DNA from 4 places in the Neorhizobium sp. 2083 genome. Region 1 is predicted to be linked to each of the others. Evidence: riboswitches for the same ligand, from Rfam matches in the RefSeq annotation. Region 1 holds a riboswitch; each other region holds the start of a gene.

Region 1 (7,808 bases):
GATGAAGCAGAGCTTCATCCGCCAGGGCCTTCTCGACGTGACGGAGGCGTCGCTGACGATCCGCATGGATTTCCAGTCCTTCGACGACTATTGGGGGCCGATCGCCGCCGGCGAAGGCCCGCTTGGAAAATATGTGGCGTCGCTGGACCCGGTGCTTCGAACAAAAGCGGATGCGGCTGTCAGGGCGGCCTACGAGGCCGGGAGACCGGACGGGCCGCGGTCGTTCGTCTCTGTCGCGTGGGCCTGCCGGGGCGTGGTTCCCTCCGCCTGATCTTCCTGATAGCGCAAACACAAAGCCCTCCCGGCATTTCACCGGGAGGGCTTTTTCATCTCATCCCATGCGGCGGATCAATGCGTCGAATTCGCGTGCCCGCCCTTCTTCTTCGCATCATGGGTGTGGTGGCTGTCGCGTTCACCGCCACCGCCGGAAACCCGGCTGGCGGAGCGCCGGTTGTCGTCGGCCGACGGCTTCTTCACCTCCAGCGGCACGCCCTTTTTTGCATTCGGGGCATTTTCATGGGACGCGCCCGGACCGCCCTGACGGATGCTAGCCGGTGTCTTCTGCGATGTCGACATGATGAGGCTCCCTATCGGTCTTGCTGATGACCCTGATGAGTGGTGTTGACCTTGGTATTGCCTTGCTGGCCCTGCTTGCCGGGATCGTTGGCCGGCTGCAGCTTGCCACGCTGGATGTCGGACGAATGCGCCTGCTCGCCGGACCCCTTGTGGCTCAGGTTTTCGGAGGGCGTCGGGGGAAGTCTGGTGCTCATGGAGTGCCTCCTTTTCTTCAGGTTTCCCACTGGTGTAACCAACAGGGAGTCCCGATGTTCCATGCAGTGCTGCCGGGCAGGAACCCGCGCGCCGCTGTCGCGTTCGAGCGGAAGACAGACAATACAGGGAGGGCCTGATGAACGACTTCCAGGATCAGCTTGCAGCCGTGATGCAGCAGGCAACGCTGCCGATGGAGCGTAAATGGTGGCACGACGCTACCGTCTATCAGGTCTATCCGCGCAGTTTCTGCGACCTGAACGGCGACGGCATCGGCGATATTCCCGGAATCACTTCCAAGCTCGACTATCTCAAGTCGCTCGGCATCGACGTGATCTGGCTGTCTCCGATCTACAAGTCGCCGATGGACGACAACGGTTACGACATTTCCGATTACCAGGATATCGCGCCGGAGTTCGGCACGCTCGCCGATTTCGACAGGCTGGTGGCGGAGGCAAAAAAACGCGGCATCGGCATCGTGCTCGATCTCGTCGTCAACCACACGTCGGACGAACATCCGTGGTTCCTCGAAAGCCGCAAGGGGCCGGATAATCCGTTCCGCGACTTCTATATCTGGCGCAAACCGGCCGCGGACGACGGTCCGCCGAACGGCCTCAAATCCTCCTTCGGCGGACCGGCCTGGACGCTCGATCCCGAAAGCGGCGAATATTATCTCCACCTGTTTTCGAGACGACAGCCGGATCTCAACTGGGAAAACCCGAAAGTCCGCGCCGAGATCTACAGGATGATGAACTGGTGGCTGGAGCGCGGCATCGCCGGTTTTCGTATGGATGTCATCGACTATATCGGCAAGCAGGTGGATCAGGAGATCATCCATGACGGTCCGCATCTGCACGACTATCTGCAGGAGATGAACCGGGAAACCTTCGGAAACCGGGATATCATGACCGTCGGCGAGACCTGGAGCGCGACGCCCGGTTCCGCTCTCCTATATTCCGGCCGCAACCGCCACGAGCTGTCGATGGTCTTCCAGTTCGAGCACGTCACCCAGCAATGGGACGAGGTCTACGGCAAGTGGCGATCGAAACCGTTCGACCTCGTGAAGCTGAAATCCGTGCTCGGCAAATGGCAATATGCCCTTTCCGACGACGGCTGGAATTCGCTGTTCTGGGGCAATCACGACCTGCCGCGCGCCGTGTCCAAATATGGCGACGCGACCGGCTATCCCGTTGAATCGGCCAAGATGCTGGCGACCGTGCTGCACCTGATGAAGGGAACGCCCTTCATCTACCAGGGCGAAGAGATCGGCATGACCAACGTGCCCTTCACCACGATCGAGCAATATCGCGATATCGAGACGCTCAACATGCACCGGCTGCATATCGAGGCCGGCCTGTCGCCCGCGGAATTCATCAAGGGCGCCAACGAAAACGGTCGCGACAATGCCCGCACCCCGATGCAATGGAGCGCCGCGCCTTACGGCGGCTTTTCAACGGGCGTGCCATGGATCGAGGTGAACCCCAATTACCCGACGATCAATGCGGAACTGGAAATGACCGACGAAAAGTCGATCTGGAACCATTACCGCAAGCTGATCGCACTTCGGAAAGCTCATGAGGTGATCGTCTATGGCACCTATCAAAGCTGGCTGGACAGCCACCCGGATGTGTTCGTCTATTCGCGCACGCTCGACAGGCAGCAGCTGGTGGTGGTGGCGAACTTCACGGCCCGGGAGGTGACGGTCGAGATGCCCGGCGAATTGCGGATGTCGGGCGAGGGTTTGATCTCGAACTACGAGCCGGTGAATGCACTCGGCGAGAGCCTGACGCTGGGGCCCTACGAGGCTTTTGCGATTCTGGCGCGTTTGCCTTGAGGGTTGCGCGTGGTTCTGCCCCTCATCCGGCTGCCGCTACCTTCTCCCCGTTTTGACGGGGAGAAGGGGATATGACGCACCGTCTTCGTCCCTCTTCAACGGGAGACACGACTTGCAATCGGCTGTCGGTGATTAAGGCGATACCATAGCGACTTGCGTCCTTCTCCCCGCGCGCGGGGAGAAGGTGGCGGCAGCCGGATGAGGGGCAACCGCCCGGCACCCTATAGCCGCATCAAGCCGCCTTCACCCGCAGCAACCGCAGCGCATTGATCGTCACCAGAACCGTCGCCCCGGTATCGGCGAGGATCGCCGGCCATAAGCCGGTAATGCCGATGATGGTGGTCACCAGGAAGACGGCCTTGAGGCCAAGCGCGATCGAAATGTTCTGGTAGATGTTGCGCATCGTCCGCTTCGACAGTTCGATCATTGCGGCGATGTCGCCAACCCGGCCGTGCAGCGCTGCGGCGTCGGCTGTCTCCAGCGCCACGTCGGTTCCACCACCGATCGCGATGCCGACATCGGCGGCGGCCAGCGCCGGCGCGTCGTTGATGCCGTCGCCGACCTTGCCGACCACGAAGCCTTGGCGCTTCAGCTCGCCGACGATGCGGCTCTTGTCTTCCGGCATCAGTTCGGCGCGCACCTCGATGCCGAGATCCGTGCCGATCGCGGTTGCGGTGCGGGCATTGTCGCCGGTCAGCATGACGGTCTTGATGCCGGCATCGGTCAGTGCCTTGAGGCCTGCCCTGGCGTCGGGGCGCGGTTCGTCGCGCATCGCGATGGCGCCGGCGAGAACGCCGCCGACGATCAGCACCGAGACAGTCTTGCCCTCGTCGTTCAGCGCGGTGATCCGCCGGGAGTGTGCCATCGGCAGCGAAACCCGCTCGGCCGCAGCCTTGGGCGAGCCAAGGAAAACCTCCTGGCTTTCGACGATAGCCGTGACACCCTTGCCGCCGAGTGCCCTGGCATCCGTTGCAGCGGGGATCTCGACCTCGTCATCGGCGGCCTTGGCAAGGATCGCAACAGCCAGCGGATGGCTGGAGCCGGTTTCGAGCGCGGCGGAAAGGCGCAGCACGTCTTCCGCATTGCGGCCGAAGGCGATGACATCGGTCACCTGCGGTTTGCCGGCCGTCAGCGTGCCGGTCTTGTCGAGCGCGACGGCGGTGATTTTTCCAAGCGTTTCCAGAACCGCGCCGCCTTTCATCAACAGGCCGCGGCGGGCGCCCGACGACAGCGATGCGGCAATCGCCGCCGGCGTCGAGATGACCAGCGCGCAGGGGCAGCCGATCAAGAGGATCGCCAGGCCCTTGTAGACCCATTCGCTCCAGGAAGCGCCGGCAACAAGCGGCGGCAGGATCGCCACCAGAGCAGCAACGGCGACGACACCCGGCGTGTAGTAGCGGGAGAAACGGTCGATGAAACGTTCGGTCGGGGCCTTGCTTTCCTGCGCCTCCTCGACGAGCCGCACGACGCGGGCGATGGTATTGTCTTCGGCGGCTGCCGTGACGCGAACCCGCAGGGCACCATCGCCGTTGATCGTGCCGGCGAATACCGTGTCACCCATGCTTTTGGACACGGGCGTGCTTTCGCCCGTGACCGGTGCTTCGTCGACCGCGCTTTCGCCGGCGACGATCATGCCGTCTGCCGAAATGCGGTCGCCGGGACGAACCAGGATGATCGCACCGACGGCAAGGCTTTCTGCCGGAACTTCGCGGGTCCGGCCGTTCTCTTCGACAATCGCATTTTTCGGCACCAGCGCCGTCAGGCTCTGGATGCTCTGGCGCGCCTTGCCGGCCGCGACCCCTTCCAGCAATTCCCCGATCAGAAACAGGAAGACGACGGCGGCTGCTTCTTCCGACGCGTCGATGACGACCGCACCGACGGCTGCAATCGTCATCAGCATCTCGATCGAGAACGGCGTGCCGGCGAGGGCCGCCATGATTGCGCGACGCGCGATCGGCACGAGGCCGATCAGCATTGCGGCCGTGAAGATATAGGTGTCATAGGCGGGAAGCAGGTGACCAAGTCCATAGGCGGCCGCCAAAGCAATGCCGACCAGGATGGTCAGCCGTCCCTTGGCCGACTTCCACCAAGGTCCGTCCATCGGTCCATGATCGTGGCCGTGAAGACCTTCGATCTGTGCCGAATCGTGGCCGCCGTGGTGATGCGCACCGTCATGGTGGGAGTGGTCGTGGCCGCCGCCATGTCCATGATGGTGGTCGTGATTGTGGGCCTTGCCGTTTTCGCCCTCCAAGGGGGGGATCGAAGGAAGGTCGCCGCTCCGCCGGGCGTTCGCTCCAGCCTTCTGCCCCAGCGCCCTCAGCGTATATCCGAGCCCGGTCACCCGTTTCTCGACTGCGCCGAGGTCGCCGGTTCCGTCATGCGTCACCGTCATCGTGCCGGCCGCGACCGAAACGGACACGTCCTCGACGCCCGGCATACGGCGCACCGCCGTGTCGATCTTCGTCGCGCAGCTGGCGCAATCCATGCCGCCAACCTTGTATCGTGCCTGTGTCGTTGCGTTCATCGTCTCATTCCTGGTGGATCGAGCTACCTCTCTACAACCTCTAGCGACTAGAGCTGCAAGGCCCCGATCGGAAAAAATCACTGGCAAAGCGCATTATCTTTGCTGTAAGCCATGACGGAGACAGGGGCGTCCGGCAAAGCCGGGCTGAGAAGCACCCTTAGAACCTGAACCAGATCATGCTGGCGGAGGGAGTCGTCCGGGCGCTCGCTATTGCGCCCCGCGCCTGCCCCGCCGAAAGAGGCAGACATGCAGACGACGACGCCCCTCGGAACGCCGCTTGAAGAAACCCCCGGCCAGTTGCTGGCTGCGATGCGCACCAAAAACCCGCTCGTGCAGAACATCACCAATTTCGTGGCGATGAACATTGCGGCCAACGTGATGCTCGCCGCCGGCGCCTCTCCCGCCATGGTGCACACGAAGGAAGAAGCCGGCGAGTTCGCCCGCATTGCCGCAGCGCTGACCGTCAATATCGGCACCTTGTCGCCCGATTTCCTGGCCGGCATGAAGGCGGCAGCCGGAGCCGCCTCCGAGGCCGGCAAGCCATGGGTGCTCGATCCCGTCGCCCACTACGCCACCGCCTATCGCCGCGCCGCAGTCGGCGAACTCATGGAGCTGAGGCCGACGGTCATTCGCGGCAACGCCTCGGAAATCATCGCGCTGGCCGGCAGCCGTTCGAGCGGTCACGGTGTCGACAGCGGCGACAGCGTCATGGCGGCGGAAGGTTCGGCGATCGCGCTTGCGCGGCAGAATGCCTGTGTGATCGCGGTCACCGGCGAGGTGGATTTCGTCACCGACGGCCGCCGTTCGGTCCGGGTTCTCGGCGGCTCGGCCCTGATGCCGCGTGTCACCGCGCTCGGCTGCTCGCTCACCTGCCTCACCGGCGCCTTTGCCGCGACCGTCCCCGACAAGCCGTTCGAGGCGACGGTTGCCGCACTCGCCATGTTCGCCGTCGCCGGCGAGGAAGCAGCTCTCACTGCCTCCGGCCCGGGCTTTTTCTCCCCGATCTTCCTCGATCGCCTCGCGGCCCTGACCGGCGAGTCGCTCGATGCACAGGCAAGGATCGTCGCGGCATGACCAAGATCTTCGACCTTTCCGTCTATCTCGTCCTCGACCCGGATCTCTGCCGCGAGATCGGCATGGTCGAGACGACAAGGCTTGCAGTGGCCGGCGGCGCCACCATCGTCCAGCTGCGCGACAAGCAGGCGGATACCGCAAGAATGATCGAAACCGGCCGGGCGCTGAAAGCGGTTCTGGCAGGCACCGGCGTGCCTCTGATCATCAACGACGACGTGGAGGCGGCCATCGCGATCGGAGCCGAAGGACTGCATGTCGGCCAGAGCGACATGGCCGCTGCGATCGCGCGGCAGCGCGTCGGCCACGGCATGATCCTTGGCCTCTCGGTCGAAACCGAGGAACTGGCGCGGCGGGTAGACCCGTCGGTGGTCGATTATGTCGGTATCGGCCCCGTGTTTGCGACCGGCACCAAGCCGGATCACAAGCAGCCCATCGGCTTCGAAGGCCTTGCCCGCATCGTCGCCATGGCGCCGGTTCCGGCAGTCGCGATCGGTGGCGTCAAGGCGCAACACGCCGGCCTCGCGCTCGCCGCCGGCGCCAAGGGCATCGCGGTCGTATCCGCCATCTGCGGCCAGCCCGATCCGCAGGCGGCCGCCCGCGGGATTGCGGCAGAAATCGAAAGGGCTCGTGCATGACCATCAAGAACGTCCTGTCGATCGCCGGATCGGACCCGTCGGGCGGCGCCGGCATCCAGGCCGACCTGAAAACATTCGCCGCGCGCGGCACATATGGCATGGCGGCTCTGACCGCGCTGACGGCCCAGAATACCCAAGGGGTCAGCGGCGTGCACGCGGTGCCGGCAGCCTTCGTCGCAAACCAGATCCGCACCATCTTTCTCGACGTGCGCGTCGATGCCGTGAAGATCGGCATGATCGCCAATGCCGAGATCGCCGAGATCGTCGCAGACGTGCTGCGCCCCTATAGCGATACCGTGCCGATCGTTCTCGATCCGGTGATGATCGCCAAGGGCGGCTCGCCCCTGCTCGCGCTCGATGCGGTGGATGCCGTCACCTACCGGCTGATGCCGATTTCGGCCGTTGTCACCCCCAACCTGCCGGAAGCAGCCGCTCTTCTCGGAGAGACGATCGCCGTGACCCGCGAACAGATGGCGGATCAGGCCGGGCGGCTGCTCAAGATCGGTCCCAAGGCCGTGCTGGTGAAGGGCGGCCATCTGGAAGGCGAGGACAGCCCGGATGTGCTGGCGGATGCGACCGGCATCCACTGGTTCGAGGGCAAGCGCACCGCAACCCGCAACACCCACGGAACCGGCTGCACGCTGTCGAGCGCGATCGCCGCCGAACTCGCCAAGGGCGCGCCGGCAGCGCAGGCGGTCGCGGCCGCAAAAGCCTATCTCGCGGGAGCCATCGCGGCTGCCGATACCCTTGCCGTCGGCGCCGGCCACGGGCCGGTATCGCATTTTTACGAGTGGTGGTGAGGTGAGGCGGCGGGTTATTCGGCCGTCGACTTCCGGGTTTTTCCCGCCTCGCCCTTCTGCGCCGTGATCTTCTCGAAGGCGATGGCAATTTCCCGGCTGCCATAGGGCTTTTTGAGAAGCACCGCCCCCTCTATCGCCGCCTCGTCGGGAATTCTGTCGTTGCCGGTCGCGAA
Region 2 (7,808 bases), on a different contig from region 1:
TCTCGTCGATCAACAGCACCAGCTTCTGCTCCGACGCGAATGCCTGCCACAGCTTGCCACGGCGGATATAGTTGGCGACGTCGTGGACGCGCTCGTCACCGAGCTGGCTGTCACGCAGCCGCGAGACGGCGTCATACTCGTAGAGCCCTTGCTGCGCCTTGGTGGTGGACTTGATGTTCCATTCGATCAGGTCGAGGCCCAGCGCCGCAGCCACCTGCCGCGCCAGCTCCGTCTTGCCGGTGCCGGGCTCGCCTTTCACCAGCAACGGACGTTCGAGCCGGATCGCGGCGTTGACCGCCACCATCAGATCCTTGTCGGCAATATAGTCCGCTGTACCCTGAAACTGCATCTCGGCATCCTGATCGATCAACGCGCCGCAAACTAAAAGCTCATCCCCGGCGGTGCAACAGCTTTCCCTTTCGGCCGGCTTTGCGCTATGGGCAATGCGCATGAGCCATTCGACCTTCACCATTCTGCTCGGCGGCAATCTCACCGTCACCGACCGCCTGCGGGACGCAGTTGCCGGCAGCCGCTTCATCGCGGCCGACAGCGGCATGCGCCATGCGGCGGCGCTGGGCGTGACGCCGGAACTCTGGGTGGGCGATTTCGACTCTTCCGATGCCGCGCTGATCGCGCAGTTCCCGGGCGTCGAGCGGCAGGCCTTTCCGCCGGCCAAGAACGAGACAGACGGCGAGATCGCGACGACCGGGGCCATCGAAAGGGGCGCAGCAAGGCTGATCTTCGTCGGCGCGCTCGGCGGCGAGCGCAGCGACCACGCGCTCCAGCACTTCTTTCACGCCATGAGCCTTGCCGAACGCGGCCTCGACATCCTGCTGACCTCCGGCGACGAGGAAGCCATGCCGCTGCTGCCGGGCGCAAAGACGCTCGGCCTGCCCAAGGGCTCCCTGTTTTCCGTGATCGGCTTCTCGGACCTGGAAGGGCTCGATATCATCGGTGCACGGTATCCGCTCGACGACTTTTCGCTTCCCTTCGGCTCCTCGCGCACCGTCTCGAACGTTGCGGAAGGCCCGGTGGAATTCCATCTAAAGAGCGGCAGGGCGATGATCCTTGCCCGCCCCTACGACATGACAGGAGCCTGAGCTTTTGGCCCCCCCTATCCTGAAACTTGACGATATCTTCCTGAGCTTCGGCGGTGCGCCGCTGCTGGCCGGCGCCGGCATGCAGGTGGAGCCGGGCGACCGCATCTGCCTCGTCGGCCGCAACGGTTCCGGCAAATCCACCCTGATGAAGATCGCTGCCGGCATGGTTGAGCCGCAATCGGGCGAAGTGTTCCGCCATCCGTCCTCGACCATCCGCTATCTCGAACAGGCACCGGATTTCGCCGGTTATTCGACCGTGCAGGCCTATGCCGAAGCGGGCCTCGGTCCGGGCGACGATCCCTATCGCGTCACCTACCTGCTCGAACATCTCGGCCTCACCGGCCAGGAAGATCCGAACACGCTTTCCGGCGGCGAGTCACGCCGCGCGGCACTTGCCCGCGTCATGGCGCCGGAGCCCGACATCCTGATGCTCGACGAGCCGACCAACCATCTCGACCTGCCGACCATCGAATGGCTGGAAGACGAGCTGCGCAAGACGAGAAGCGCGCTGGTGGTGATCTCGCATGACCGCCGTTTCCTCGAAAAGGTGTCGAACGCCACCGTCTGGCTCGACCGCGGCACGTCGCGGCGTCTCAACCGCGGTTTCGGCGAGTTCGAAGCCTGGCGCGACGAGGTGCTGGAGGCCGAAGAGCTGGAACAGCACAAGCTCGGCAAGGCAATCGAGCGCGAGGAACACTGGCTGCGTTACGGCGTCACCGCACGGCGCAAGCGCAACATGCGCCGCCTCGGCGAGCTGCAGACGATGCGTTCGAACTATCGCGGCCACAAGGGACCGCAGGGCACGGTGCAGGCGACCGTCAGCGAAGGCCGCGAATCCGGCAAGCTGGTCATCGAGGCCGAAAACATCACCAAGACCTACGACCGGCCGATCGTCGCACCCTTCTCGATCCGCGTGCATCGCGGCGACTGCATCGGTCTCGTCGGCCCGAACGGCGCCGGCAAGACGACGCTTCTGAAGATGCTGACCGGCCAGCTCACCCCCGACACCGGAACCGTCAAGCTCGGCACCAACCTCGAAATCGCCACGCTCGACCAGAAGCGCGAGGACCTGAACCCCGAGGACACCCTGTCCCACTATCTGACGGATGGCCGCGGCGAGACGCTGCTGGTCAACGGCGAACAGCGGCATGTCGCGGGCTACATGAAGGACTTCCTGTTCCAGCCGGAGCAGATCAGGACACCGATCAAGAACCTGTCGGGCGGCGAGCGCGCCCGTCTGATGCTTGCCCGCATCATGGCGCGGCCTTCGAACCTGCTGATATTGGACGAACCGACCAACGACCTCGACATCGAGACGCTGGACCTGCTGCAGGAAATCGTCGCCGGCTATACCGGCACCGTCATCCTCGTCAGCCATGACCGCGACTTCCTCGACCGCACCGTCACCTCCACCATCGCCCCCGCCAATCCGGATGCACCGGATGGCCGCTGGATCGAATATGCCGGCGGCTATACCGACATGCTGGCGCAACGGAAGGGCGCCCAGGAGGAAAAACGCCGCGCGGAAAAGGCCGACAAGGCGAAGACCGATACCGCCGCTCCGGCCGCCGAAGCACCCAAGGCCAAGGGCAAGCTTTCCTACAAGCAGAAATTCGCGCTCGAAAACCTGCCGAAGGAAATGGCGAAGGCCGAGGCCGAGATCGCCGCCCGCGAAAAGAAGATGGCCGATCCCAATCTCTTCACCAAGGATCCCGCCGCCTTCAACAAGCTGGCCGCGGAGATGGAAAAACTCCGCCAAAGCATCGGCAAAATGGAAGAAGAATGGCTGGAGCTCGAAATGCTGCGTGAGGAAATCGAAGGTTAGTTTTACGATTTGTTATGCTTAACAGATAGTTAGCTAAAAAAATATTTGTCGCGGACCGGAACATGTAGCTTCCCGAGACGTTCGATGGGTCAATAACGGTCGGGGTGTCCTTGGGACTCATCGGCCAGCGAAGGAACCGATCAACCGAATGGGGACTCCAATGCTGACAAATGTTACGCGTCGTCGGCTGGCCGCGGAAGCGATGAATCAACGAGTGATGATCGTCGAGGACGAGTTTCTGATCGCGCTCGATGTGGCCGAAACCGTGGAATCCATGGGCCTGAAAGTGGCCGGTTTTGCGAACGCCCGCAAACACGCCTTGGCGCTCGCGGCCTACGCCGATATCGCCCTGGTCGATGTCAATCTTTCCGATGGCCGGACCGGCCCGGAGATCGGCCGTGAACTTGCCGAGCAATACGGCATCACCGTCGTCTTCATGACGGCCAATCCGGACGATGTGGAAGGTGGCGTCAAAGGCTCGCTCGGTGTCCTCACCAAGCCCGTCATGCCCGACGTCGTCGAGAAGACGATCGACTACGCCATCGCCAACCGGCTCGGCGGCATGGCGATCGTGCCGCGCGAGCTGAAGGTGTTTCCGCAGAACCACTGAGAAAATTTAACATCGATGTCGGGATTGTCTCCTATTCTTCGTCCTTGGGTGAGGCACGCGGATGTGCCGGGAAAAACGGAGAGGATATTACCCGATGAGAATGATTTTTGTGAACCTGCCGGTCGTCGACATCACGGTTGCGACGGATTTTTATACCGCGCTCGGCTTTACCAGGAACCCCAATTTCTCCGACGAAACGGCAAGCTGCATGGTCGTCAGCGAGCATATCCACGTGATGCTGCTCACCCACGAAAAATTCAGGGGCTTCATCAACGGCGACATTTCCGACGCCCGGACATCCAAGGAAGTGCTGAACTGCCTCTCCGCCGGCAGCCGCGCCGAGGTCGACGACTTCAAGGCCAGGGCACTCGGCGCCGGTGGCGGCGAATGGAGGCCGAACCTTGAAATGGGTCCGATGTACGGCTGCAGCTTCCAGGATCCGGACGGCCATGTCTGGGAAATCATGTACATGGATATGGGCGCCGCCGCCTGATCCCGCCCGGCCTCTTGCCAGTCAATCCCGCCGCCGCTAGATCTGGTCTCGCTCTAACGGGGTGCCGCGCGTTTTCGCGCGGCTGAGAGGCCTTGAGGCCAACCCGCGGAACCTGATCCGGTTAACACCGGCGGAGGGATTAGACGGCTCTTCATCAGCGCCTATTCCCCTTGTAACGCAAGCAGAGGAGGCGCTGATGCGCAGAACCATTCTTTCGATATTGACGGCCGCAGCCGCTCTTTCCTTCTCCGCGCCGGCCGAGGCTGAGGAAAAGACGCTGACCGTCTATACCTACGAGAGCTTCATTTCCGACTGGGGTCCAGGCCCCAAGGTGAAGGAGGCGTTCGAGAAGACCTGCGCCTGCAAGCTGAATTTCGTCGGCGTCGCCGATGGCGTGGCGCTTCTCACCCGCCTGAAGCTCGAAGGCCAGGGCACCGATGCCGATATCGCGCTCGGCCTCGACACCAACCTGATCTCCGAGGCCAAGGCGACCGGTCTTTTCGAGCCGCACGGGCTCGACGCCTCCGCCGCCAAGGTGCCGGGCAATTACAGCGACGACACGTTCATTCCCTACGATTACGGCCATTTCGCCGTCGTCTACGATACCCAGGCGATGAAGAACCCGCCCAAGAGCCTCAAGGAACTGGTAGACGGCGATCCAGCGCAGAAGATCGCCATCGAGGACCCGCGCACCTCGACACCGGGCCTCGGCCTGCTGCTCTGGGTGAAATCGGTCTATGGCGACAAGGCGCCCGAGGCGTGGGCAAAACTCAGGAAACGCGTGCTGACCGTCACGCCCGGCTGGTCGGAGGCCTACGGCCTGTTCACCAAGGGCGAGGTGCCGATGGTGTTTTCCTACACGACCTCGCCCGCCTATCACATGGTCGAGGAAAAGACCGACCGCTATCAGGCCGCGTCCTTCTCCGAAGGTCACTACATCCAGATCGAGGTTGCCGGCCTGCTAAAGGGCGCGGGCGACAAGGATCTGGCGAAACAGTTCCTGAAATTCATGGTGTCGCCGGCTTTCCAGGATGTCATCCCGACCACCAACTGGATGATGCCGGTCGCAAAAACCTCCACACCGCTTCCGGACGCCTTCAACAAGCTGGTGCAGCCGGGCAAGACTTTCCTCATGGGGTCCGACGAGGTCGCCAGGAATCGCCAGACCTGGATCGACGAATGGCTGACCGCCATGAGCATGAACTAAAATGGGCATGAACTGATCCCATGCTGACACGCGCTGAACGGAGACGGGGGATAGGCTGGGGGCTCCTCAGCCTCGTCGGCATCGCCCTCTTCGTCGGCATCGCTGTCGCCGCCCTTCTCTCCTGGGACGCGGGCAATACCCAAAGCCGGCTGTTTACCGCCTATACCTGGCGAATCCTGCGTTTCACGCTGCTCCAGGCGGCTCTCTCGACTTTGCTTTCGGTCGTCTTCGCGCTCCCCGTCGCCCTGGCGCTCGCACGCCGCCCACGCTTTCCGGGCCGCATCTGGATCATCCGGTTGATGGCGCTGCCCATGGGCCTGCCGGTGTTGATCGGCGCGCTCGGCCTGATCGGCATCTGGGGCCGGCAAGGAGTGATGAACAGCCTACTGTTGAAGCTCGGTCTTGAGCAGCCGGTCAGCATTTACGGGTTATCCGGCATCCTGCTCGCGCATGTGTTCTTCAACCTGCCGCTCGCGGCAAGGCTGCTGCTCGCGGCACTGGAGCGTCTGCCGGCGGAATATTGGCTGCTCTCCTCCAGCCTTGGAATGAAACCCTTTTCCGTCTTCCGTTTCATCGAATGGCCCGCGGCGCGGCGCGTCATCCCCGGCATAACCGGACTGATCTTCATGCTCTGCGCCACCAGTTTCACACTGGTCCTGGTGCTCGGCGGCGGACCGGCCGCGACGACGCTCGAAGTGGCGATCTACCAGTCGCTGCGCTTCGATTTCGACCCACCCCGCGCCATCGCGCTGTCGCTGCTGCAGATTGGCATCACGGCGCTGGTCCTGATCGCGATTTCGCTTTTCCCGGCACCTGATGACACCGGCATCACGGCAGGCCGGGCCATGCGCCGCTTCGATGGCCGAACGGTGCCGGCTTGGCTCTGGGACACGTTCGCCATCCTGCTTGCCACCGCCTTCCTGATCCTGCCGCTGGCATCGATCGTTGCCGCTGGCGCTCGGGCCAATCTCTGGAGCCTCGTCACCAGCGCCGCCTTCCTGCGCGCGGCCTGGACGAGTTTTGCAATCGCCCTTTCCGCCGGGCTATTGGCAGTCCTGACGTCGCTCGCGATCATCGCCGCGCGCGAGGCGGTAACCGACATGAAGCAGCCCGGCGGAACTGCCAGGGCATTTTCCCTCTCCCTCGGGACCATGTCCTCGCTGGTCCTGCTCGTGCCGCCGGTCGTGCTCGGTACCGGCTGGTTCCTGATGCTGCGGCCTTTCGGCGATGTCGCGCGTTTTGCCCCAGCGCTCGTCGCAATCATCAATATGCTGATGGCGCTACCTTTCGTGATGCGCGTCCTGGCACCCGCCGTCGAGACACATCGCAAACGGACAGGCAGGCTGGCGGCCAGTCTCGGCGTCTCGGGCTTTTCGCGGGTTTGGCGGATAGATTTTCCGGTTCTCGCAAAACCGCTGTTCACCGCGCTCTCCTTCGCCATGGCGCTGTCGCTCGGCGATCTGGGAGCCGTGGCGCTGTTCGGCTCCAGCGACCTCACCACCCTGCCCTGGCTTGTCTATAGCCGGCTATCCAGCTATCGCACCAATGATGCCGACGGGCTGGCGCTCATCCTCGGCATCATCTGCCTGGGGCTGACGATGATCGGCACCAGCGGTCAAAGGGAGGCGAAACGTGGCTGATGCGGTCGCGCTGGACAAGGTGGAGCTGAAGCTCGGCACGAAGGAATTCCGCTTCGATTGCCGGCTCCCGGCCGGCGCCGTGACGGCGGTCACCGGCCCATCCGGCTCCGGCAAATCGACCCTCCTCAACCTCGTTGCCGGTTTTGAGACGCCCGATCAAGGCCGGATCCTGATCGCCGGCGAGGATGTGACGGAGAAACATCCTTCGGAGCGTCCCGTCTCCCTGATCTTCCAGGACAACAATCTCTTCGCCCATCTGGACCTCGCCACCAATATCGGACTCGGCATCAGTCCGTCGCTCAAATTGTCCGGCAGCGACCGCACGGCAATCTCGCAGGCGCTGGAACGCGTCGGCCTCGGTGATTTTGAAAGGCGCATGCCGGGAACGCTTTCCGGCGGCGAAAGACAGCGTGCCGCCTTCGCCCGGGCTCTGGTGCGCCGGAAACCGGTCCTGCTGATGGACGAGCCGTTTGCGGCGCTCGATCCCGGCCTCCGGCTCTCGATGGCCAACCTGCTCGCCGACCTGCACCGCGAGACGGGCAATACCGTGCTGGTCGTCACCCACGATCCGGACGAAGTCGGCCGGCTTGCCGACCATGCCGTCTTCATCGACCACGGCCACGTCCTGCTGCAGGCACCGACCGAGGAATTCCTGACCCGGCGCGATATTCCGCCGCTTGCCGAATTCCTCTCCGGCTGATCAGGCCGCCTTTCGGCGGAACCAGGCGCCCGAGCGGATGGCGAGGAACAGGATCCCGCCGTAAGCGACCAGCCCGGCCGCCAGCGCGAAGAACAAACCGTTCAGCGACCCGGTGAGTTCCAGCGCCAGCCAGCCCCCGAGGCCGGCGATCGCCAGCCTCAGGAAACCGCAGGCAAGCGGCCAGAGAAGCTGGCCCGCACCCTGCGAGGCAAAATACAGCGCCAGCCCTCCGC
Region 3 (7,808 bases), on a different contig from region 1:
GGAGCTGAAGCTGGTTGGAGGCTTCGGCGAGCCTGAGCGCGCCGGGCGGCTGGGTGCCGCCGGCCTTGCGGGCTGCAGCGCGCACGAAAGCCTGCGCCCGCAGGACCGCATCGGCGGCGATACCGTACCAGACGGCGCTCCAGAGAAGATGCGAGGTGGCAAGCATCGACTGGGCCGCGATCTCGGCGAACGGTTTCGGGAAGATCTGCGCCGATGGCGCTTCGCCCTGGAAGAGAAAACCGTCGGAGCAGGTGCCGCGCATGCCGAGCGTATCCCAGTCGACCGTCTTCTGCAGGGTGTACTGGCCGTGCCGGAAGACCGTCATGACCTGGTCGGTCGGGGCGGCGCCTTCGTTCGACCGCGAGGTGACCATGACCGCATCGGCATGGGCGCCGTAGGAAATCACGGTCGCATCCTTCGTCAGGCGGCAGGTGTCGCCATCGACCTCGATCGCGCAGATCGAGTTGCGCATGTTGCCGCCGATGCCGGCCTCGGTCGTCGCGGAGGCGACGAGAAGCTGGCGGCCGGCGAGTTCGCGCATGAAATCCATGTGCCAGGGACTGTCGGCGCCGTGCACCACGAGGCTCGAAACCTTGATCTGGTGCATGGCGAAAACCATGGCGCTCGAGGCGCAGGCCTGTCCCAGGATGGAGCAGACCTCGGCGATCTCGGTGATGGAAGCGCCCTCGCCGCCGAACCCGGTCGGGATCTGGATGCCGAGAAGGCGCTCGGCTTTCATGGCGTCGACCGCCTCGCGCGGGAAGCGGCCGTCCCGATCGACGGGATCGGCGAATTCAGCCGCTACGGTTGCCACGCGATGAGCGCGTGCGCTCAAGGCCATGTCTGCGGCAAAGGCGGGGAGGCTCATCTCAAGCGGCCTCGCGGGCTTTCAGGATGTGGGAGACCGTCTGCTCGATCGCTGCGATGCTGGCGAAGGACTTGCGGTTCAGAAGGTTGTCCGGGAATTCGATGTCGAACGCCTCCTCCAGGCCCAGCATCAGCTGCACCGATGCGAAGGAGGAAAGGCCCGCCGCATAAAGATCGGCGCCGTCTGCCAGCTCCGTCACCGCGACCGGAAGGCCGCCTACCCGCGTCAGCAATTCGCGAATGGTCTCGTTCATCTCGACATCTCCCGATAATTGGAAATCTGCGTTCATCGCCAGGACGGTTATTACGCAGGATAGCATAAGATTTCGGTAATAAACTTCATCAATTTGGAGCTGCGGGATTCGGTAAAATTCGATCTATCAACCACGCTTCGGCCGGCTTGACATGGGCCGCCTGCAGGTTTCTGATGCCGGCATTCACCAGGGGGGTCCCGCCAAGGGGCTGAGATACTGCTGGTCGGATCGGCTTTGGCCGCCCGAGGCGCAGTGACCCGTTGAACCTGATCCAGTTCATACTGGCGTAGGGACGGTGCGGGCGCTGCGGCAGCGAGGGCGGGGAACCGTCTTTCGATTTCCACCGCGTTTTTTCATCATTCCAACACTGGAACTGGGTCTCCAAACGTCAAACCTTGGAGCCTCGAACCATGAATATTGCAACCGCCAAACTCACCCCGGTCGTCACCACCGGCCCGCTTCCCGCCTCGACGAAAGTCCTGAAAGCAGGCGTCATCCATCCGGATATCCGCGTGCCGATGCGGCAGATCGCATTGCATCCGACTTCCGGCGAGCCGCCGGTCACCGTCTACGATTCCTCCGGTCCCTATACGGCCGAAGGTGCTGCGATCAGCATCGATGCCGGCCTGCCACGCCTGCGCGAAAGCTGGATTCTCGCGCGCGGCGACGTGGAGGCCTATGAGGGCCGCATCGTCAGGCCGGAGGACAACGGCTTTGTTTCCGGCGACCGGCTGACGCCGGAATTCCCCGTCCGCAATCTTCCCTTCAAGGCGAAGCCGGGCAGGGCCGTTACCCAGCTCGCCTATGCGCGGGCCGGCATCGTCACGCCGGAGATGGAGTTCGTGTCCATCCGCGAAAATCTCGGCCGGCAGGCGGAGAGACAAGCTCGCGTCCGCGACGGCGAGAGTTTTGGCGCCCATATTCCGGAATTCGTGACGCCGGAATTCGTCCGCCGGGAAATCGCCGAAGGCCGGGCGATCATTCCCGCCAATATCAACCATCCGGAATCCGAACCGATGATCATCGGCCGTAATTTCCTGGTGAAGATCAACGCCAATATCGGCAATTCCGCCGTCACCTCGTCGATGGCGGAGGAAGTCGAGAAGATGGTCTGGGCGATCCGCTGGGGCGCCGATACGGTCATGGACCTGTCGACCGGCCGCAACATCCACAATATCCGCGAATGGATCATCCGCAATTCGCCGGTGCCGATCGGCACCGTGCCGCTCTACCAGGCGCTGGAGAAGGTGAACGGCATTGCCGAGGACCTGACCTGGGAGGTCTATCGCGACACGCTGATCGAACAGGCCGAGCAGGGCGTCGACTATTTCACCATCCATGCGGGCGTCCGGCTCGCCTATATTCCGCTCACCGTCGACCGTGTTACCGGCATCGTGTCCCGGGGCGGTTCGATCATGGCCAAGTGGTGTCTGCATCACCACCGGGAGAGTTTCCTCTACGAGCATTTCGAGGAGATCTGTGACATCTGCCGCGCCTACGACGTGTCGTTCTCGCTGGGCGACGGCCTGCGTCCGGGATCGATCGCCGACGCCAACGATGCGGCGCAGTTTGCGGAACTGGAAACGCTCGGCGAACTGACGAAGATCGCCTGGGCGAAGGATTGCCAGGTGATGATCGAAGGCCCCGGCCATGTGCCGATGCACAAGATCAAGGAAAACATGGACAAGCAGCTCGCGGTCTGCGGCGAGGCGCCGTTTTATACGCTCGGGCCGCTGACCACCGACATCGCGCCGGGTTACGATCACATCACGTCCGGCATCGGGGCCGCGATGATCGGCTGGTTAGGCACCGCCATGCTTTGTTACGTGACGCCGAAGGAACATCTCGGCCTGCCCGACCGCAACGACGTGAAAGTCGGCGTCATCACCTACAAGATCGCGGCGCATGCCGCCGATCTCGCCAAGGGCCATCCGGCGGCGCAGGTGCGCGACGACGCGCTGTCGCGCGCCCGTTTCGAATTCCGCTGGGAGGACCAGTTCAACCTGTCGCTCGATCCGGAAACGGCGCGATCGATGCATGACGAAACCTTGCCGAAGGAGGCGCACAAGGTGGCGCATTTCTGCTCCATGTGCGGCCCGAAATTCTGCTCGATGCGGATCTCGCACGATATTCGCGCCGAGGCGCAGAAGGAGGGCCTGGAGGCGATGGCCGCCCGATATCGCGATGGCGGCGATCTTTATATGCCGGTGGGGGAGTGAGCTGATCCCATGCCCTTTGACATCGAGGCCGGTTCAGGTTGAGGACAGTTCAGGTCGAGCCCAGCTCACCCCCCTCTGTCCTGCCGGACATCTCCCCCTCAAGGGGGGAGATCGAAGGAGGCATGCTCTGCAGTCCCTCTGTAAGTTATGGAAGGGTAGGAAGCCGGCAGGGAGTGGAGTTCGGCAATCTCAAGGCTTTTGGCAGGGCAGGACCTTGCCCCCAGCCGATCTCCCCCCTTGAGGGGGAGATGTCCGGCAGGACAGAGGGGGGTATGGCGGGGCATGCCTTCCAATGCTGTCTTTCCATGCTTGTCCCGTGGACGATTCACCGCTGCCTTTCAGCATCTTCAATGACTTGACCCAATCATCATCCACGCCCTCCGGCTTTCCGCCTACAATCCTCCCGCTTCCGTCGCCGGAGTGTTTCGCGAGACGTTCGCGGGCAGGCGGAGGCCGGCGCTTCTACCTTAACCGTAACGTGCGGGGATGGTGGAAGAGGTGAAAGCCATGGAGTGCCCGTCGAAAGGCGAACATTCCTATCAAGCCTCCCCCTGGCCGCCGGGCCGGGTTCGGTTGAGCCGTCCAAGTGGTGAGCCTGCTCGAAAGGACGGGCGTGAACAGGACCACGCAGCGAGGCGAGGTGATCACCTGTAGAGGCCGGAAGCCTCGACAAGACGCCGAAGGCCACGCGAATGCGGAGCCACCTATTAAAATCTATTCGAGGTTCCGCATTCGTGTGGGCTCTCCAAACACGGGCGTTTTACGCCGCGTGAACAAGAACCCGTGTCACTTCGGCGGATACTCGTGCTCCCCACCGCGAAAATCGCTCACCGAATAACAGCCGCCTTCGCTCCGCACCGCGCTTTCGCCGATCACCGCCTTGCCGTGGCCGCCGGGAATATCGAGCACGTAGGTCGGCTGGCAGAGGCCGGAAATCGTGCCGCGCAGCGCGGAAGTGATCTTCTGCCCCTCGGCGATGTCGAGGCGGAAATGGGCGGTGCCGGGGGCAAGGTCGGGGTGGTGCAGATAATAGGGTTTCACGCGGGTTTCGACGAAGGCCTTCATCAGTTCGCCGAGCACGGTCGGATCGTCGTTGACGCCGGCGAGCAGCACGGTCTGGCTCACCATCGGGAAACCGGCATCGATCAGCCGGGCGCAGGCGGCGCGGGCGGCATCGGTCATCTCCCGCGGATGATTGGCGTGCAGCGCCACATAAACGGTCTTGCGGCTTTCCTTCAGCGCGGCAATCATCGCCTCGTCGACAAGCTCCGGTTCGACCACCGGCACGCGGGTATGAAAGCGGACAATCTTCACATGCGGGATTTCGGCAAGCCCGCGCATGATCGCGGCCAGCCGGCGCGGGGAGAGAACCAGCGGATCGCCGCCGGTCAGGATCACCTCCCAGATTTCCCCGTGCTCGCGGATATAGGCGAGCGCCGCCGCCAGCTTCTCGGGCGAAAGCGTGCCGTCGCCCTGCGGGCCGACCATTTCGCGGCGAAAGCAGAAGCGGCAATAGACCGGGCAGATATGCACGGCTTTCAAGAGCACCCGGTCCGGATAACGATGGACGATGCCCTTGACCGGACTGTGCGCCTGATCGCCGATCGGGTCGGCGCGTTCTTCCGGGGTCGTCAGCAATTCGTTGGGATCGGGCACGAACTGCCGGGCGATGGGATCGGCCGGATCGGCTTTGTCGATCAGCGACACCACCGTCGGCGTCAGCGCGATCGCGTAGCGATCCGCGACGGCGCGGATGCCGTCGAGCTTCCGGGGCTCGATCAGGCCGGCGGCCGCCAGCTCTTCGGGGGTCTTCAATGAGCGCACTGCGGTCACGAAAACACCTCCGCGACCGGCGCCCACATTACCTGGTCGATGCGGCTGGCACCGGTTGCCAGCATGGCAAGCCGGTCGAAGCCGAGCGCTGCCCCGCTTGCCTCCGGCATGATCGAAAGCGCTGCGAGAAAGTCTTCGTCGAGCGGATAACGTTCGCCATAGATCCGGGTCTTTTCCGCCATTTCATGCTCGAAACGGCGGCGCTGTTCGCCGGCATCGGTCAGTTCCCCGAAGGCATTGGCAAGCTCGACGCCGCAGGCATAAAGCTCGAAACGCTCGGCGACGCGCGGATCACGAGCGGAGGGCCTCGCAAGCGCCGCCTCGCAAACCGGGTATTCGTGCAGGATCGTTGCGCGCCCCTGCCCGAGATGCGGCTCGACCTTCTCGACCAGCACCTTGCTGAAGAGGTCGGCCCAGGTGTCGTCTTCGGCAAAGCGGATAGCGGCATTTTGCAGGCCGGCCGCCAGCAGGTTCCGGTCGGTTTCGCCATTCGTCGCGACGGAGGCGAGCAGGTCGATACCGGCGAACCGGTCGAAGGCTTCGGCAAGCGTCAGGCGCTCCGGTTCGGCGAAAGGATCGACCTCCATCTCGCGGAAGGCAAAGCGCCGGGTCCCGGCTGTCTCGGCGGCCAGTGCCAGCATGTCGGCGCAATCGGCCATCAGCTGCTCGTAGCTTTCGCCGACCCGATACCATTCGAGCATGGTGAATTCCGGATGGTGCAGCGGCCCGCGCTCGCGGTTGCGATAGACATGCGCGAAGGTGAAGATACGCTCCTCGCCGGCGGCCAGCAGCTTCTTGGCGGCAAATTCCGGAGAGGTGTGCAGGTAGAGCGGCGCCCTGCCGCCGTCGATGGCGATCGCCTCGGTCGCGAAGGCATGCAGATGCGTCTCGTTGCCCGGCGAGACCTGGAGGGTCGCCGTGTCCACCTCGATGAAATCGCGCGCGCCGAAGAAATCGCGCAGCGCCGCCTGGACCGCGTTGCGGCCCTTGAGGAAGGGCCGGCGGTCCGCATGGTTTGCCGGCGTCCACCAGGGCGAGCGAGGTATGGCAGGTCGGGACGAGCTCATTTGCGGCTTTCTTCGCCGGTTCTCCCCGGCAAGGCTTCCACTTTGCGCGGTTTTAGAGTAGTTCCGGCCGGAAAACAGACGATCCGTCCTTCGGGCCGGTTATCGCCCGGTCCTCTACGACGCATTTTCGGCAGTTACAAGCCGGTTCGCACCACAAGGAATACCATGGTCAAGATCATCGCCTCTTCCGTCCGCAAGGGCAATGTCCTCGAAGTCGAGGGCAAGCTCTATGTCGTTCTTACCGCCGAAAACTTCCATCCTGGCAAGGGAACGCCCGTCACGCAGGTCAACATGCGCCGTATCGTCGATGGCGTGAAGGTTTCGGAACGCTGGCGGACGACCGAACAGGTCGAGCGCGCCTTCGTGGAAGACGTGAACCACCAGTTCCTCTACGAGGACGGCGAAGGCTTCCACTTCATGAACCCGGAAACCTACGACCAGGTCGTGGTCGACGTGGACACGATGGGCGACCAGAAGGCCTATCTCCAGGAAGGCATGACCTGCATCCTGTCGATGCATGACGGTGTCGCGCTGGCCCTGCAGCTGCCACGCCACGTGACGCTCGAGATCGTCGAGACCGAACCGGTCGTGAAGGGCCAGACGGCTTCGTCCTCCTACAAGCCCGCCATGCTGTCGAACGGTATCCGCACCGCGGTTCCGCCGCATATCGATGCCGGCACCCGCGTCGTCATCGCGACGGAAGACAATTCCTACGTCGAACGCGCCAAGAACTGATCGGTTCAAGGGCGGATGTCCCCGGTCTTTCCGGGGCATATAAAATAACCTCCGAAGCGCTGGCTCCGGAGGTTTTTTATTGTCGGTTATATGTGGGTGGTGCTTACTTCTTGACGACCACCGATGCGACCTTGGCATCGGTCTTGCCGAAGGCGTAACCACCGCCGACCGCCACGTTGAGCGAGACATAGTCCTGCGCCATCTGACGGACGGCGGCAGCGAGGTTCGACTGAGCGGTCGAGACCTGACGCTGGGCGTCGAGAACGTCGAGCAGCGAGGACGCGCCGTCGCGATAGCTGGCGGTGCCGAGCTGCAGGGCTTCCTCATAGGATTTCACGGTTGCCTGCAGCGAGGAGACGGTGCGGCTGTCGCGAGAAACCGCAGCCAGCGCATTTTCCACTTCCTCGACCGCGTTCAGAACCGTCTGCTTCCAGGCGAGATAACGGCCTCGTGCGCTGGATTCGGCAATCTTGACGTTGCCGCGCAGGCGGCCGCCGTCGAAGATCGGCAGGCTCAGCTGCGGACCGAAGGACCAGGTCAGCGACCGGACATCGAGGCCGGTGACGGCGGAGTATCTCGGAGAGATGGAACCCCCGAGGGTAATCGCCGGATAGAGCTGGGCCTCGGCAACGCCGATTTCGGCGACTGCCGATGCGAGCTGGCGTTCCGCGGCACGGATGTCCGGACGGTTGCGGATCAGGTCCGCCGGGATGCCGGCCTTGGTGTTGAAGCGGGCGACCGGCTGGCGGGCTCCCTTCAGCAGTTCGGGAACGAGGCTCGACGCGGGCATGGCGAGAAGCGTGGCCACGCGGTGCGCTGCACCCCGGAAGCTC
Region 4 (7,808 bases), on a different contig from region 1:
GGCAGCCCCATCGAGGCCAAAGGCGAAATCGACTCGGCGCTGGCGGTGTTCGCGGCGGGCGGGTTCGGCCGCCACCCAATCCTGCATCCGGCCGGTAATGCCGGCTAGAATCTCCGGCCTCCCGCCGCGATGATCCTCCCAGGGGAAATATTCGTACCAACCGTGCCAGCCGGGCTTTCCGGCACCGGGGGCTGCCTGTTCGCGAACGAGGCCGAGATAGCTGATCGAAATCGTCCGCTCCCCGGCATCCTCATGGGTGCGGTCGCGATCGGCGAACGTGTAGAGCTGTTCGAGATAGCCGAGCGGATGGCCCGTCTGGTCTCCCACCCATTCACGGAGCCCGGCCTGCAGGCTGCGATGGCCGAGCTCGAAAGGGCCGGACGGCAGCGCATCGCCGGAGCGAACTGTCATGACGCGCGGTTCGTCGCCTGTGACGGCGGAAAGAACCGCGATCAGTTCCGCATGGGCAAGTCCGATGGTCAAGCAAACTCCGGGGCGCGTAACGTGAAAAAGTCTCCAATATGGAAGTCACGTTACGCGAACCGGAACCGAAATCCAACAAGATCAGCGACTTGGCCTACCTGATTTCCACTGCGACGTCCGCGACCGGAGGCGCGGCCTTGATCAGCCCGGTCTCCTGCATGAAGGCGGCGAAACGCTGGTAGCGGCCCTGGTCGAGCGCGGCCGGACGCTTGGCGAAACGCGGCAGCGTGTCGAAGAAGGCGGTGCGGTTCAGCTCGTCGTCAAGGTTCGGATAGGCCTTGACGAAAAGCTGCCAGGCCTCCTGCGGGTGGTTGGTGATGAAGATCGAGGCCTGTTCGACCGCATGCAGGAAGCGCGGCAGCCGGCTGTCGGCGACCAGATCACGGCGGGTGACGAAGATCAGCTCGTCATAGGCGGGAACCCCGTGCTCCTCGGGGAAAAAGGCGCGCCCCGCATGGCCTTCCAGCTTCATCTGGGTCAACTCGAAATTGCGGAAACCGCCGAGCGTCGCATCCACCTTGCCGCCGATCAGCGAAGGCGACAGCGAGAAATTGACGTTGATCAGTTCCACGTCGTCGTTCGAGAGCCCTTCGGAAGCCAGCATGCGCTTCAGCATGGCATCCTCGAAGCCGGTGACGGAAAAGCCGACCTTCTTGCCCTTCAGGTCCTTGAGGCTCTTGATCGGGCCATCCGCCAGAACCGTGACGGTATTGAGCGGGGTTTCGACCAGCGTGCCGAACCGCACCAGCGGCAGGCCGGCCTCGTGATCGAGATAGAGATTGGGCTGGTAATGAATGCCGATATCCGCCTGCCCCGCCGAGACGAGGCGCGGCACCGCGGAAGGGTCGGACGGCGGGATGAGCTCGACGTCGAGATTGGCATCGGCAAACAGGCCGCGCTCCTTGGCGATGACCATCGGTGCGTGATCCGGATTGACGAACCATTCGAGCAGCACGCCGAGCTTGTCGGCCGCCTGCGAGGAAGCGGGCGCGGCCAGGGTGGCGAGCGCGATGACGGACGCTGTGAGGATACGGATCATGACTGGGCGGAGCTCCTTGATGCGGATGAGGATGAGGATGCAGGATCGGCTTCGCTGGCCCAGGGGGCGAGGCCTGCGGTCAGCCGGTCGATGAGAAGCCTTAAAGCGACAGTGAGGATGGCGAGGACGACCATGGCGGCGAACACCGTATCGGTCTGCATGCGGGCATTCGCCTGGACCATGACGAAACCGAGCCCGCCGGATGCCCCGACCCACTCACCGACGACCGCCCCGAGCGGTGCCAGAGGCGCGGCAACCCTGAGGCCCGAGACGAGGCTCGGGATCGCCAGCGGCACGCGGATCGCAACCAGCGCCTGCCAGTGGCTCGCGCCCTCCAGCGATACGGCGTCGAGGATTTCCTGATCTGTGCGGCGAAGGCCGTCGGCAAAGGCCGAGGCGACCGGAAAGAAGATGATGATCGTCGTCATCGCCACTTTCGAGGCGAGCCCGAAACCGAGCCAGAGAACCAGGATCGGCGCCAGAACGAAGACGGGAAAGGCCTGCAGGACGAGAACCATCGGCCAGACGAGGCGCCCAAGCCGCGGCAATGCCGCGACCCCGAAGGCGGTCGCGATGCCGAAGGTGCCGCCGATGACCAGGCCGAGCGCGATTTCCGTCAGCGTAACTGCGCTGTTTCTCAGCAGGAACCCCGGCTGACGCCAGAAGGCGGAGACCACCTCAATCGGAGACGGCAGGATGTAGCGGGGCGGAGTAAAAAGCCAGACGCCAGCCTGCCATAGAGCGACAAGCAGGACGAGGCCAATCACCGCGTGGGACGCCCGCATGATGCTAAGCGCCGGATCTGACGACCGGAAACGGGCTTGGGAATGCGGAAAGAATGGATGTCATCGTCGATCTCCAGATCAGCTCAATCACGGAGATCCAGGTGAAGCGGAGAAGAGAAAAATCGTCGGAGGACGCCTGTTTCCGTTCCTACGCCGGCATGACCCGGATCAGGTTCAAGGGTCCGGCTCACCGCCATCTCAGCATCGTCAAGATGCCCCCCTCGGAATATCCCTGAGCTATCGGACGGAGAGGTTTTTTTGTCAATCCTCGAACGGCCGCCAAGATTAGAAGATGCAGCGGCGGAAGGCGCAAAATGCAAAACGCGGACAACCGGGGTGCCCGCGTTTCGAAACTTAAGGTCCGGTCGAATGCGACCGGCTCAGGCAGCCTGGCTGACGGCGTCGAGCGGGATCTCGACATCGATCTCCAGGATCGTGACATCCTCGTCGCGATCCATCTTGACCTGCACCTTGTCGCTGTCGACCTGCACGTGCTTGGCGATCACCGCGAGGATTTCTTCGCGAAGCACGGATACGAGGTCAGAGCCGTTCGACGAACGTTCGTGGGCGAGAAGCACCTGCAGGCGTTCGCGGGCCGTTGGAGCGGAGCGCTGTTTGCGGAAGAGGTTGAATATCGTCATGCGGCCCTCCGTGCGAAGATCTTGCCGAATATCCCGCGCTTTTCCCCCGGGACCGTGATCGGCAGAACCTCGCCGGCAAGCCGGCGTGCGGCCTCGAAATAGGCCATGGCCGGGGCGCTGCGCGCATCCGCCAGGGTGACCGGCGACCCGATGTTCGACGCGCGAAGCACGTCCATGCTTTCCGGAATGATGCCGATCAGCGGGATGGACAGGATTTCCAGCACGTCCTCCACCTTCAGCATGTCGCCCCGTTCCGCGCGGTTGGCGTCGTAGCGCGTGAGAAGCAGGTGCTTTTCCATGCGTTCGCCGCGCTCGGCCTTCAACGTCTTCGAGTCGAGCAGGCCGATGATGCGGTCCGAGTCGCGAACCGACGAGACTTCCGGATTGGTGACCACCACGGCCATGTCGGCATGGCGCATGGCAAGCGTTGCGCCGCTTTCGATGCCGGCCGGGCTGTCGCAGATGACCCAGTCGAACACCCGCCTCAGCTCGGTGATGACCCGTTCGACACCCTCCGGCGTCAGGTTGTCCTTGTCGCGCGTCTGGGACGCCGGCAGCAGGAACAGCGTCTCCAGCCGCTTGTCACGGATCAGCGCCTGCGAAAGCTTGGCTTCACCCTGAATGACGTTGATCAGGTCGTAGACGACCCGGCGCTCGGCGCCCATCACCAGGTCGAGATTGCGCAGCCCGACGTCGAAATCGACGACAACGACCCGTTCGTTTCGCTGTGCCAGAGCCGCTCCAAGTGCGGCAGTCGAGGTCGTCTTGCCAACCCCGCCCTTGCCTGAAGTGACTACGATGACTTTCCCCATCTTGCTCTCCTGTTTGCTGGCCGGTTTCGGCTCAAATAAGTTTCTCTGCCATGATCGAATCCCCTTCCAGCCAAAGCTGGACCGAGTGTCCGCGAAGGCCGGGGGCCATGTCGTCCGCCATCTTGTAGATGCCGTCGATTGCCAGCAGCTCTGCCTCGAGCTTGCGGCAGAAGATGCGCGCCGATGCGTTTCCGAGCGACCCCGCCATGGCCCTGCCGCGCAGGGTGCCGTAGATATGGATCGATCCGCCGGCGATGATTTCGGCCCCGGAAGCGACCGACCCGATGATCGTCACGTCGCCTTCGGGAAAGATCACCGACTGTCCTGACCGCACCGGGTCGCGAATGACGATGGACTGCAAGGTCGGACGTGCCTCGGGCACCGACGGCTTCGGCTCGCTGTTGCGCAGCTCGATAATCGGCTCCTTGGCGACGGCCTCGTCCGACACCGGCCGGCCGCCCTTGAGCGCCGGAGGCATGCCCTGCCCCAGGATCGAAGGACGGCCGCCTTCGATGCCCATGATATTGACGTTGCGCCCGGCAAGCTCGGTTATGAGCTCCTTCAGCTGAGCGCGATCGATCGGCAGATCGGTCACGTCAAGCACGACCGGGCGGCCGAGAAAGAAACCTGCGGAACGAGCCGCGAGATCATCCAGCCTGACGAGCCAGTCGTCGAAAGGAAGATCGGGGGCAAGGACGACCGCCAGAAATGAGCGGCCCTTGATGCGGATAGATCGAGCGTCCGTTAGCATTTTGGTCATCTACGTAAAGAAATCGTTGACCGTTTTTTAGCGCCGATATGGTTAACAAAGGGTAAATGAAGGCCCGCACGGGGGCCGGTTTTTAACCGATCGTTACGATCTTCATTGACTGACTGGCGGACCACGGCAGACGTGGTCGCGGCGATGAACGAAGCATCCCCTGGAAGGGCAAAGAAGACAGGTCAACAGGCGATATACGTCCGGAGGACGACACGTCTTCACGCGCTTTGGCGAGAATCGCGATTCTCGGCCGCCGGCAAGGCGGCGTTGCGACGCGAAGCGAAGGCTGCTCACGCCTGGCCGGCCGCTCTGTCGACGGGTCTGCGACAGCACCTCATCCCGCCCCTCGAATTTCAGGCAGGAATCGTCCGCACCCGAGCCCGGCAAGGGCAAACGCACGCGACTTTGAGTTCTGGAAAATCCTCGGTCCCGAAAACGAAAAAGCCTGCCGCGGGAGGAGGTGCGGCAGGCTTTCCGAAAAGAACCGAACAGCGGCTGGGAGGAGGAGTGCCGCTGTTCCTACAAACGCCCCTGGGAGGAGGAGTGAGGCGCCTGATAACACGAAGCTTTGCGGGAGGAGGTGCATCGCTTCGATAAGTATGACTATACGCCGATCCGGCTGAATTGATAGTCATTATGTTGCAGTGCAGCTATACGAAATTTGCATACCGAAAAATGAGCGCTTACGGCACCGACGAGATCCGGCCGATCCGGTCACCTCTGGACGCGAAAACGCCCGCGGCAATGGCGGGCGTCTTGAAACTGCAGTGCAGAAATATCGCGATCAGCGACCGATGGCTGCCCGGGCGACATTGCGGATGTCGGCGCGGTCGATGCCGAGGTCCTGCAGCTCGCGGCTGGTCATGCGGCCGAGTTCGGTGACGGTCTGACGATACTTGCGCCAGTTGTTGAAAGAGCGTGCTACGTTCATGATCGGGTCCCTTTCCTGAGACAGTCTGACGTCAGCAACCGTTCTTGGCTCCGGCGTCGTTCGATGAGAGTGATATAGCCCTCCTCGCCTGCCTGGAAAAGCAACAAAGCCTCAAGTCACCCATGCAGTGTGCGCAATGGTCTTGCTAATATGCCTTCTATTCCGCCTTGGCTGATGCGGCAGCGCACACCATGATCATCTCCACCTTGAGGTTGGGATTGGCAAGCCGTGCCTCGAAACAGGCCCGGGCCGGCGGGGCCATGCCCGAAACCCAGGCGTCCCAGACCTCGTTCATTTCGGCATAACCGTCCATGTCCGCCAATATGATGGCGCAGAAGATCAGGCCCTGCCTGGCGCTGCCGATCTCGGCGAGACGCGCCTCGGCCTTGGCGAGCAGCTGCCGGGTCTGTTCGGCGACGCTCAGATCGCCGTCATAGGGCGACTGGGGCGTCACGGCGAAATAGCCGGTGCCCTGATGCACAACGGCCGAGCTGCCGCGACTGCCGACACCGAAACGTTCGATGATGGAAGAGAAATCCTGGATCATGAAATACCTGTACTGGTCTTGAACGATGGATGTGATGATGATGCAACGATCGGCGGCAGCGATGTCCCTGCCGCCGGGACTCCTTCATGAATCTATGAATCGTGATCTGCGACCGGGTTATTCGGCGTTGCGCGTCGTCTCAAACAGGAACCAGGCGCGCCGTTCCGTCTCGTCGATCCAGACTTCCAGCAGGCTCGTGGTGGCTACGTCATTATGTTCGGCGCAGACTTCGTGTGCCTGGCGCAGGAACGAGACAAGCTGCCGGTTGTCGTCCTTGAGCTCCGCCAGCATGTCGCGCGGCGTGACGAAATCGGCGTCGTTGTCGAGAAGACGCTGCAGCCGGCCGATATGGCCGATGGAGCGGATGGTCGTGCCGCCGACCTTGCGGGCACGTTCGGCAATCGCGTCGGTCATGGCAAAGATCTGCTCGCCCTGCTCGTCGAGCATCACGTGGTAGTCTCGAAAATGTGGGCCGCTCATGTGCCAGTGAAAATTCTTGGTCTTGAGGTAGAGCGCGAACGTGTCCGCAAGCAGCGCCGCAAGCGCACCGGCGATATCGGCGGTGGCATTGGAGGGCAGATCTGATGGAGTATTCAGCGACGCCTTGCGGCGGCTTTCGACTGCGGTGCGGTCCATGGCTGTTCTCCTTGGGTGAGACGGATGGATTTCAGGACTTTGCATCGGCCGGAGGCCGGTGCAACGGGAGTGATCCTACGGGCGATCCGTGGATCGCGTGTGTCAGCTAAACTGCCCGGGAGTGTTCTCGGGATCGAGCATGGTTATACGACCAGGACCGGATCTCCGATAGCCACCATGAGATCGCGGATGCCGATGCGCCCGTAGACCGCGACCGGCGATGCCTCCTCCTCTGGCCGACCACGCCGCAATTGCTATTTGGCCAAGCTTACTGATAGTTCGAAAAGGAGCCGCGGACACAGACCTGATCTGCGACGACGGGCATTCCCATCGACTAAGGAGATGATCATGACACGCACCCCGCGCCGGCCCGTCAATCCGCTCGACGCCGCAGAGGCTCTGTTTGCGCCGGCCAAGAAGACATCGCCCGCTCCCGCCGTCGAGCGGCGCCCGCTGCCGAATGTCAAGGAGCAGGTGTCGCTGAAGCTCGACAGCGACGTGCTCGCGTATTTCCAGGAGGACGGCCCCGGCTGGCAGGATCGCATCAACGACACCCTCCGCGCAGCCATGAACGACAAGGGCTGACGACGAAAGACGGATTCGGCACGCATGGCGCAGAGCGCCTGAAAGGGATATGATCTCTGCCAAGGAGCCGATCATGCCAGCTTTGCCCAACCTGAACATCGTGCCGTTCATCAGCGTCGAGAACATGATGGATCTCGTCCTCGATACCGGAGTCGAGACATTCCTCAAGGAACTGGCCGGCTATATCGAGGCGGACTTCCGCCGCTGGGCAACCTTCGACAAGGTACCGCGCATCGCCTCCCACTCGCAGGAAGGCGTGATCGAGCTGATGCCGACCTCCGACGGCTCACTTTACGGGTTCAAATATGTCAACGGCCACCCCAAGAATACCAGAACCGGCCGGCAGACGGTAACGGCTTTCGGGGTCCTCTCCGATGTCGACAGCGGCTACCCTCTCCTCATATCCGAAATGACCATCCTGACGGCGCTACGCACCGCGGCAACCTCGGCAGTAGCCGCCAAATATCTCGCGCCTGAAGGCGCCGATTGCATGGCGATCATCGGCAATGGCGCCCAGAGCGAATTCCAGGCGATCGCCTTCAAGGCGCTGGTCGGCATCGGCAAGTTGCGCCTCTACGACATCGACCTT

The links. A riboswitch is a leader RNA that binds a small molecule or an ion and turns the genes downstream of it on or off. The one in region 1 is predicted to bind thiamine pyrophosphate.
Positions count from the first base shown of each region.
Region 2: it holds a riboswitch for thiamine pyrophosphate, as region 1 does, so the genes downstream of both, thiB (thiamine ABC transporter substrate binding subunit) here and thiM (hydroxyethylthiazole kinase) in region 1, are expected to answer to the same signal.
Region 3: it holds a riboswitch for thiamine pyrophosphate, as region 1 does, so the genes downstream of both, thiC (phosphomethylpyrimidine synthase ThiC) here and thiM (hydroxyethylthiazole kinase) in region 1, are expected to answer to the same signal.
Region 4: it holds a riboswitch for thiamine pyrophosphate, as region 1 does, so the genes downstream of both, J2X76_RS16375 (ABC transporter permease) here and thiM (hydroxyethylthiazole kinase) in region 1, are expected to answer to the same signal.

Region 1 covers NZ_JAVDTC010000003.1:614,595-622,402, reverse strand. The annotation lists gene J2X76_RS15670 (class I SAM-dependent methyltransferase) at 1-271, shown strand, start outside; gene J2X76_RS15665 (hypothetical protein) at 349-576, opposite strand; gene J2X76_RS15660 (hypothetical protein) at 588-770, opposite strand; gene J2X76_RS15655 (alpha-glucosidase) at 908-2,602, shown strand; gene J2X76_RS15650 (heavy metal translocating P-type ATPase) at 2,835-5,126, opposite strand; TPP riboswitch at 5,239-5,334, shown strand; gene thiM (hydroxyethylthiazole kinase) at 5,373-6,200, shown strand; gene thiE (thiamine phosphate synthase) at 6,197-6,835, shown strand; gene thiD (bifunctional hydroxymethylpyrimidine kinase/phosphomethylpyrimidine kinase) at 6,832-7,635, shown strand; gene J2X76_RS15630 (response regulator) at 7,650-7,808, opposite strand, start outside.
Region 2 covers NZ_JAVDTC010000006.1:165,065-172,872, reverse strand. The annotation lists gene J2X76_RS22605 (MoxR family ATPase) at 1-349, opposite strand, end outside; gene J2X76_RS22600 (thiamine diphosphokinase) at 444-1,100, shown strand; gene J2X76_RS22595 (ABC-F family ATP-binding cassette domain-containing protein) at 1,105-2,925, shown strand; gene J2X76_RS22590 (response regulator) at 3,086-3,535, shown strand; gene J2X76_RS22585 (VOC family protein) at 3,630-4,028, shown strand; TPP riboswitch at 4,076-4,184, shown strand; gene thiB (thiamine ABC transporter substrate binding subunit) at 4,225-5,235, shown strand; gene thiP (thiamine/thiamine pyrophosphate ABC transporter permease ThiP) at 5,256-6,875, shown strand; gene J2X76_RS22570 (ATP-binding cassette domain-containing protein) at 6,868-7,575, shown strand; gene J2X76_RS22565 (MATE family efflux transporter) at 7,576-7,808, opposite strand, start outside.
Region 3 covers NZ_JAVDTC010000010.1:187,091-194,898, forward strand. The annotation lists gene J2X76_RS28730 (acyl-CoA dehydrogenase family protein) at 1-868, opposite strand, end outside; gene J2X76_RS28735 (acyl carrier protein) at 870-1,121, opposite strand; TPP riboswitch at 1,300-1,432, shown strand; gene thiC (phosphomethylpyrimidine synthase ThiC) at 1,532-3,340, shown strand; gene J2X76_RS28745 (lysine-2,3-aminomutase-like protein) at 4,127-5,173, opposite strand; gene epmA (EF-P lysine aminoacylase EpmA) at 5,170-6,240, opposite strand; gene efp (elongation factor P) at 6,406-6,975, shown strand; gene J2X76_RS28760 (efflux transporter outer membrane subunit) at 7,079-7,808, opposite strand, start outside.
Region 4 covers NZ_JAVDTC010000004.1:34,906-42,713, reverse strand. The annotation lists gene J2X76_RS16385 (NrtR DNA-binding winged helix domain-containing protein) at 1-483, opposite strand, end outside; gene J2X76_RS16380 (ABC transporter substrate-binding protein) at 578-1,522, opposite strand; gene J2X76_RS16375 (ABC transporter permease) at 1,519-2,307, opposite strand; TPP riboswitch at 2,436-2,539, opposite strand; gene minE (cell division topological specificity factor MinE) at 2,688-2,948, opposite strand; gene minD (septum site-determining protein MinD) at 2,945-3,760, opposite strand; gene minC (septum site-determining protein MinC) at 3,792-4,520, opposite strand; gene J2X76_RS16355 (DUF1127 domain-containing protein) at 5,305-5,451, opposite strand; gene J2X76_RS16350 (RidA family protein) at 5,609-5,998, opposite strand; gene J2X76_RS16345 (Dps family protein) at 6,116-6,634, opposite strand; gene J2X76_RS16340 (BrnA antitoxin family protein) at 6,983-7,219, shown strand; gene J2X76_RS16335 (ornithine cyclodeaminase) at 7,293-7,808, shown strand, end outside.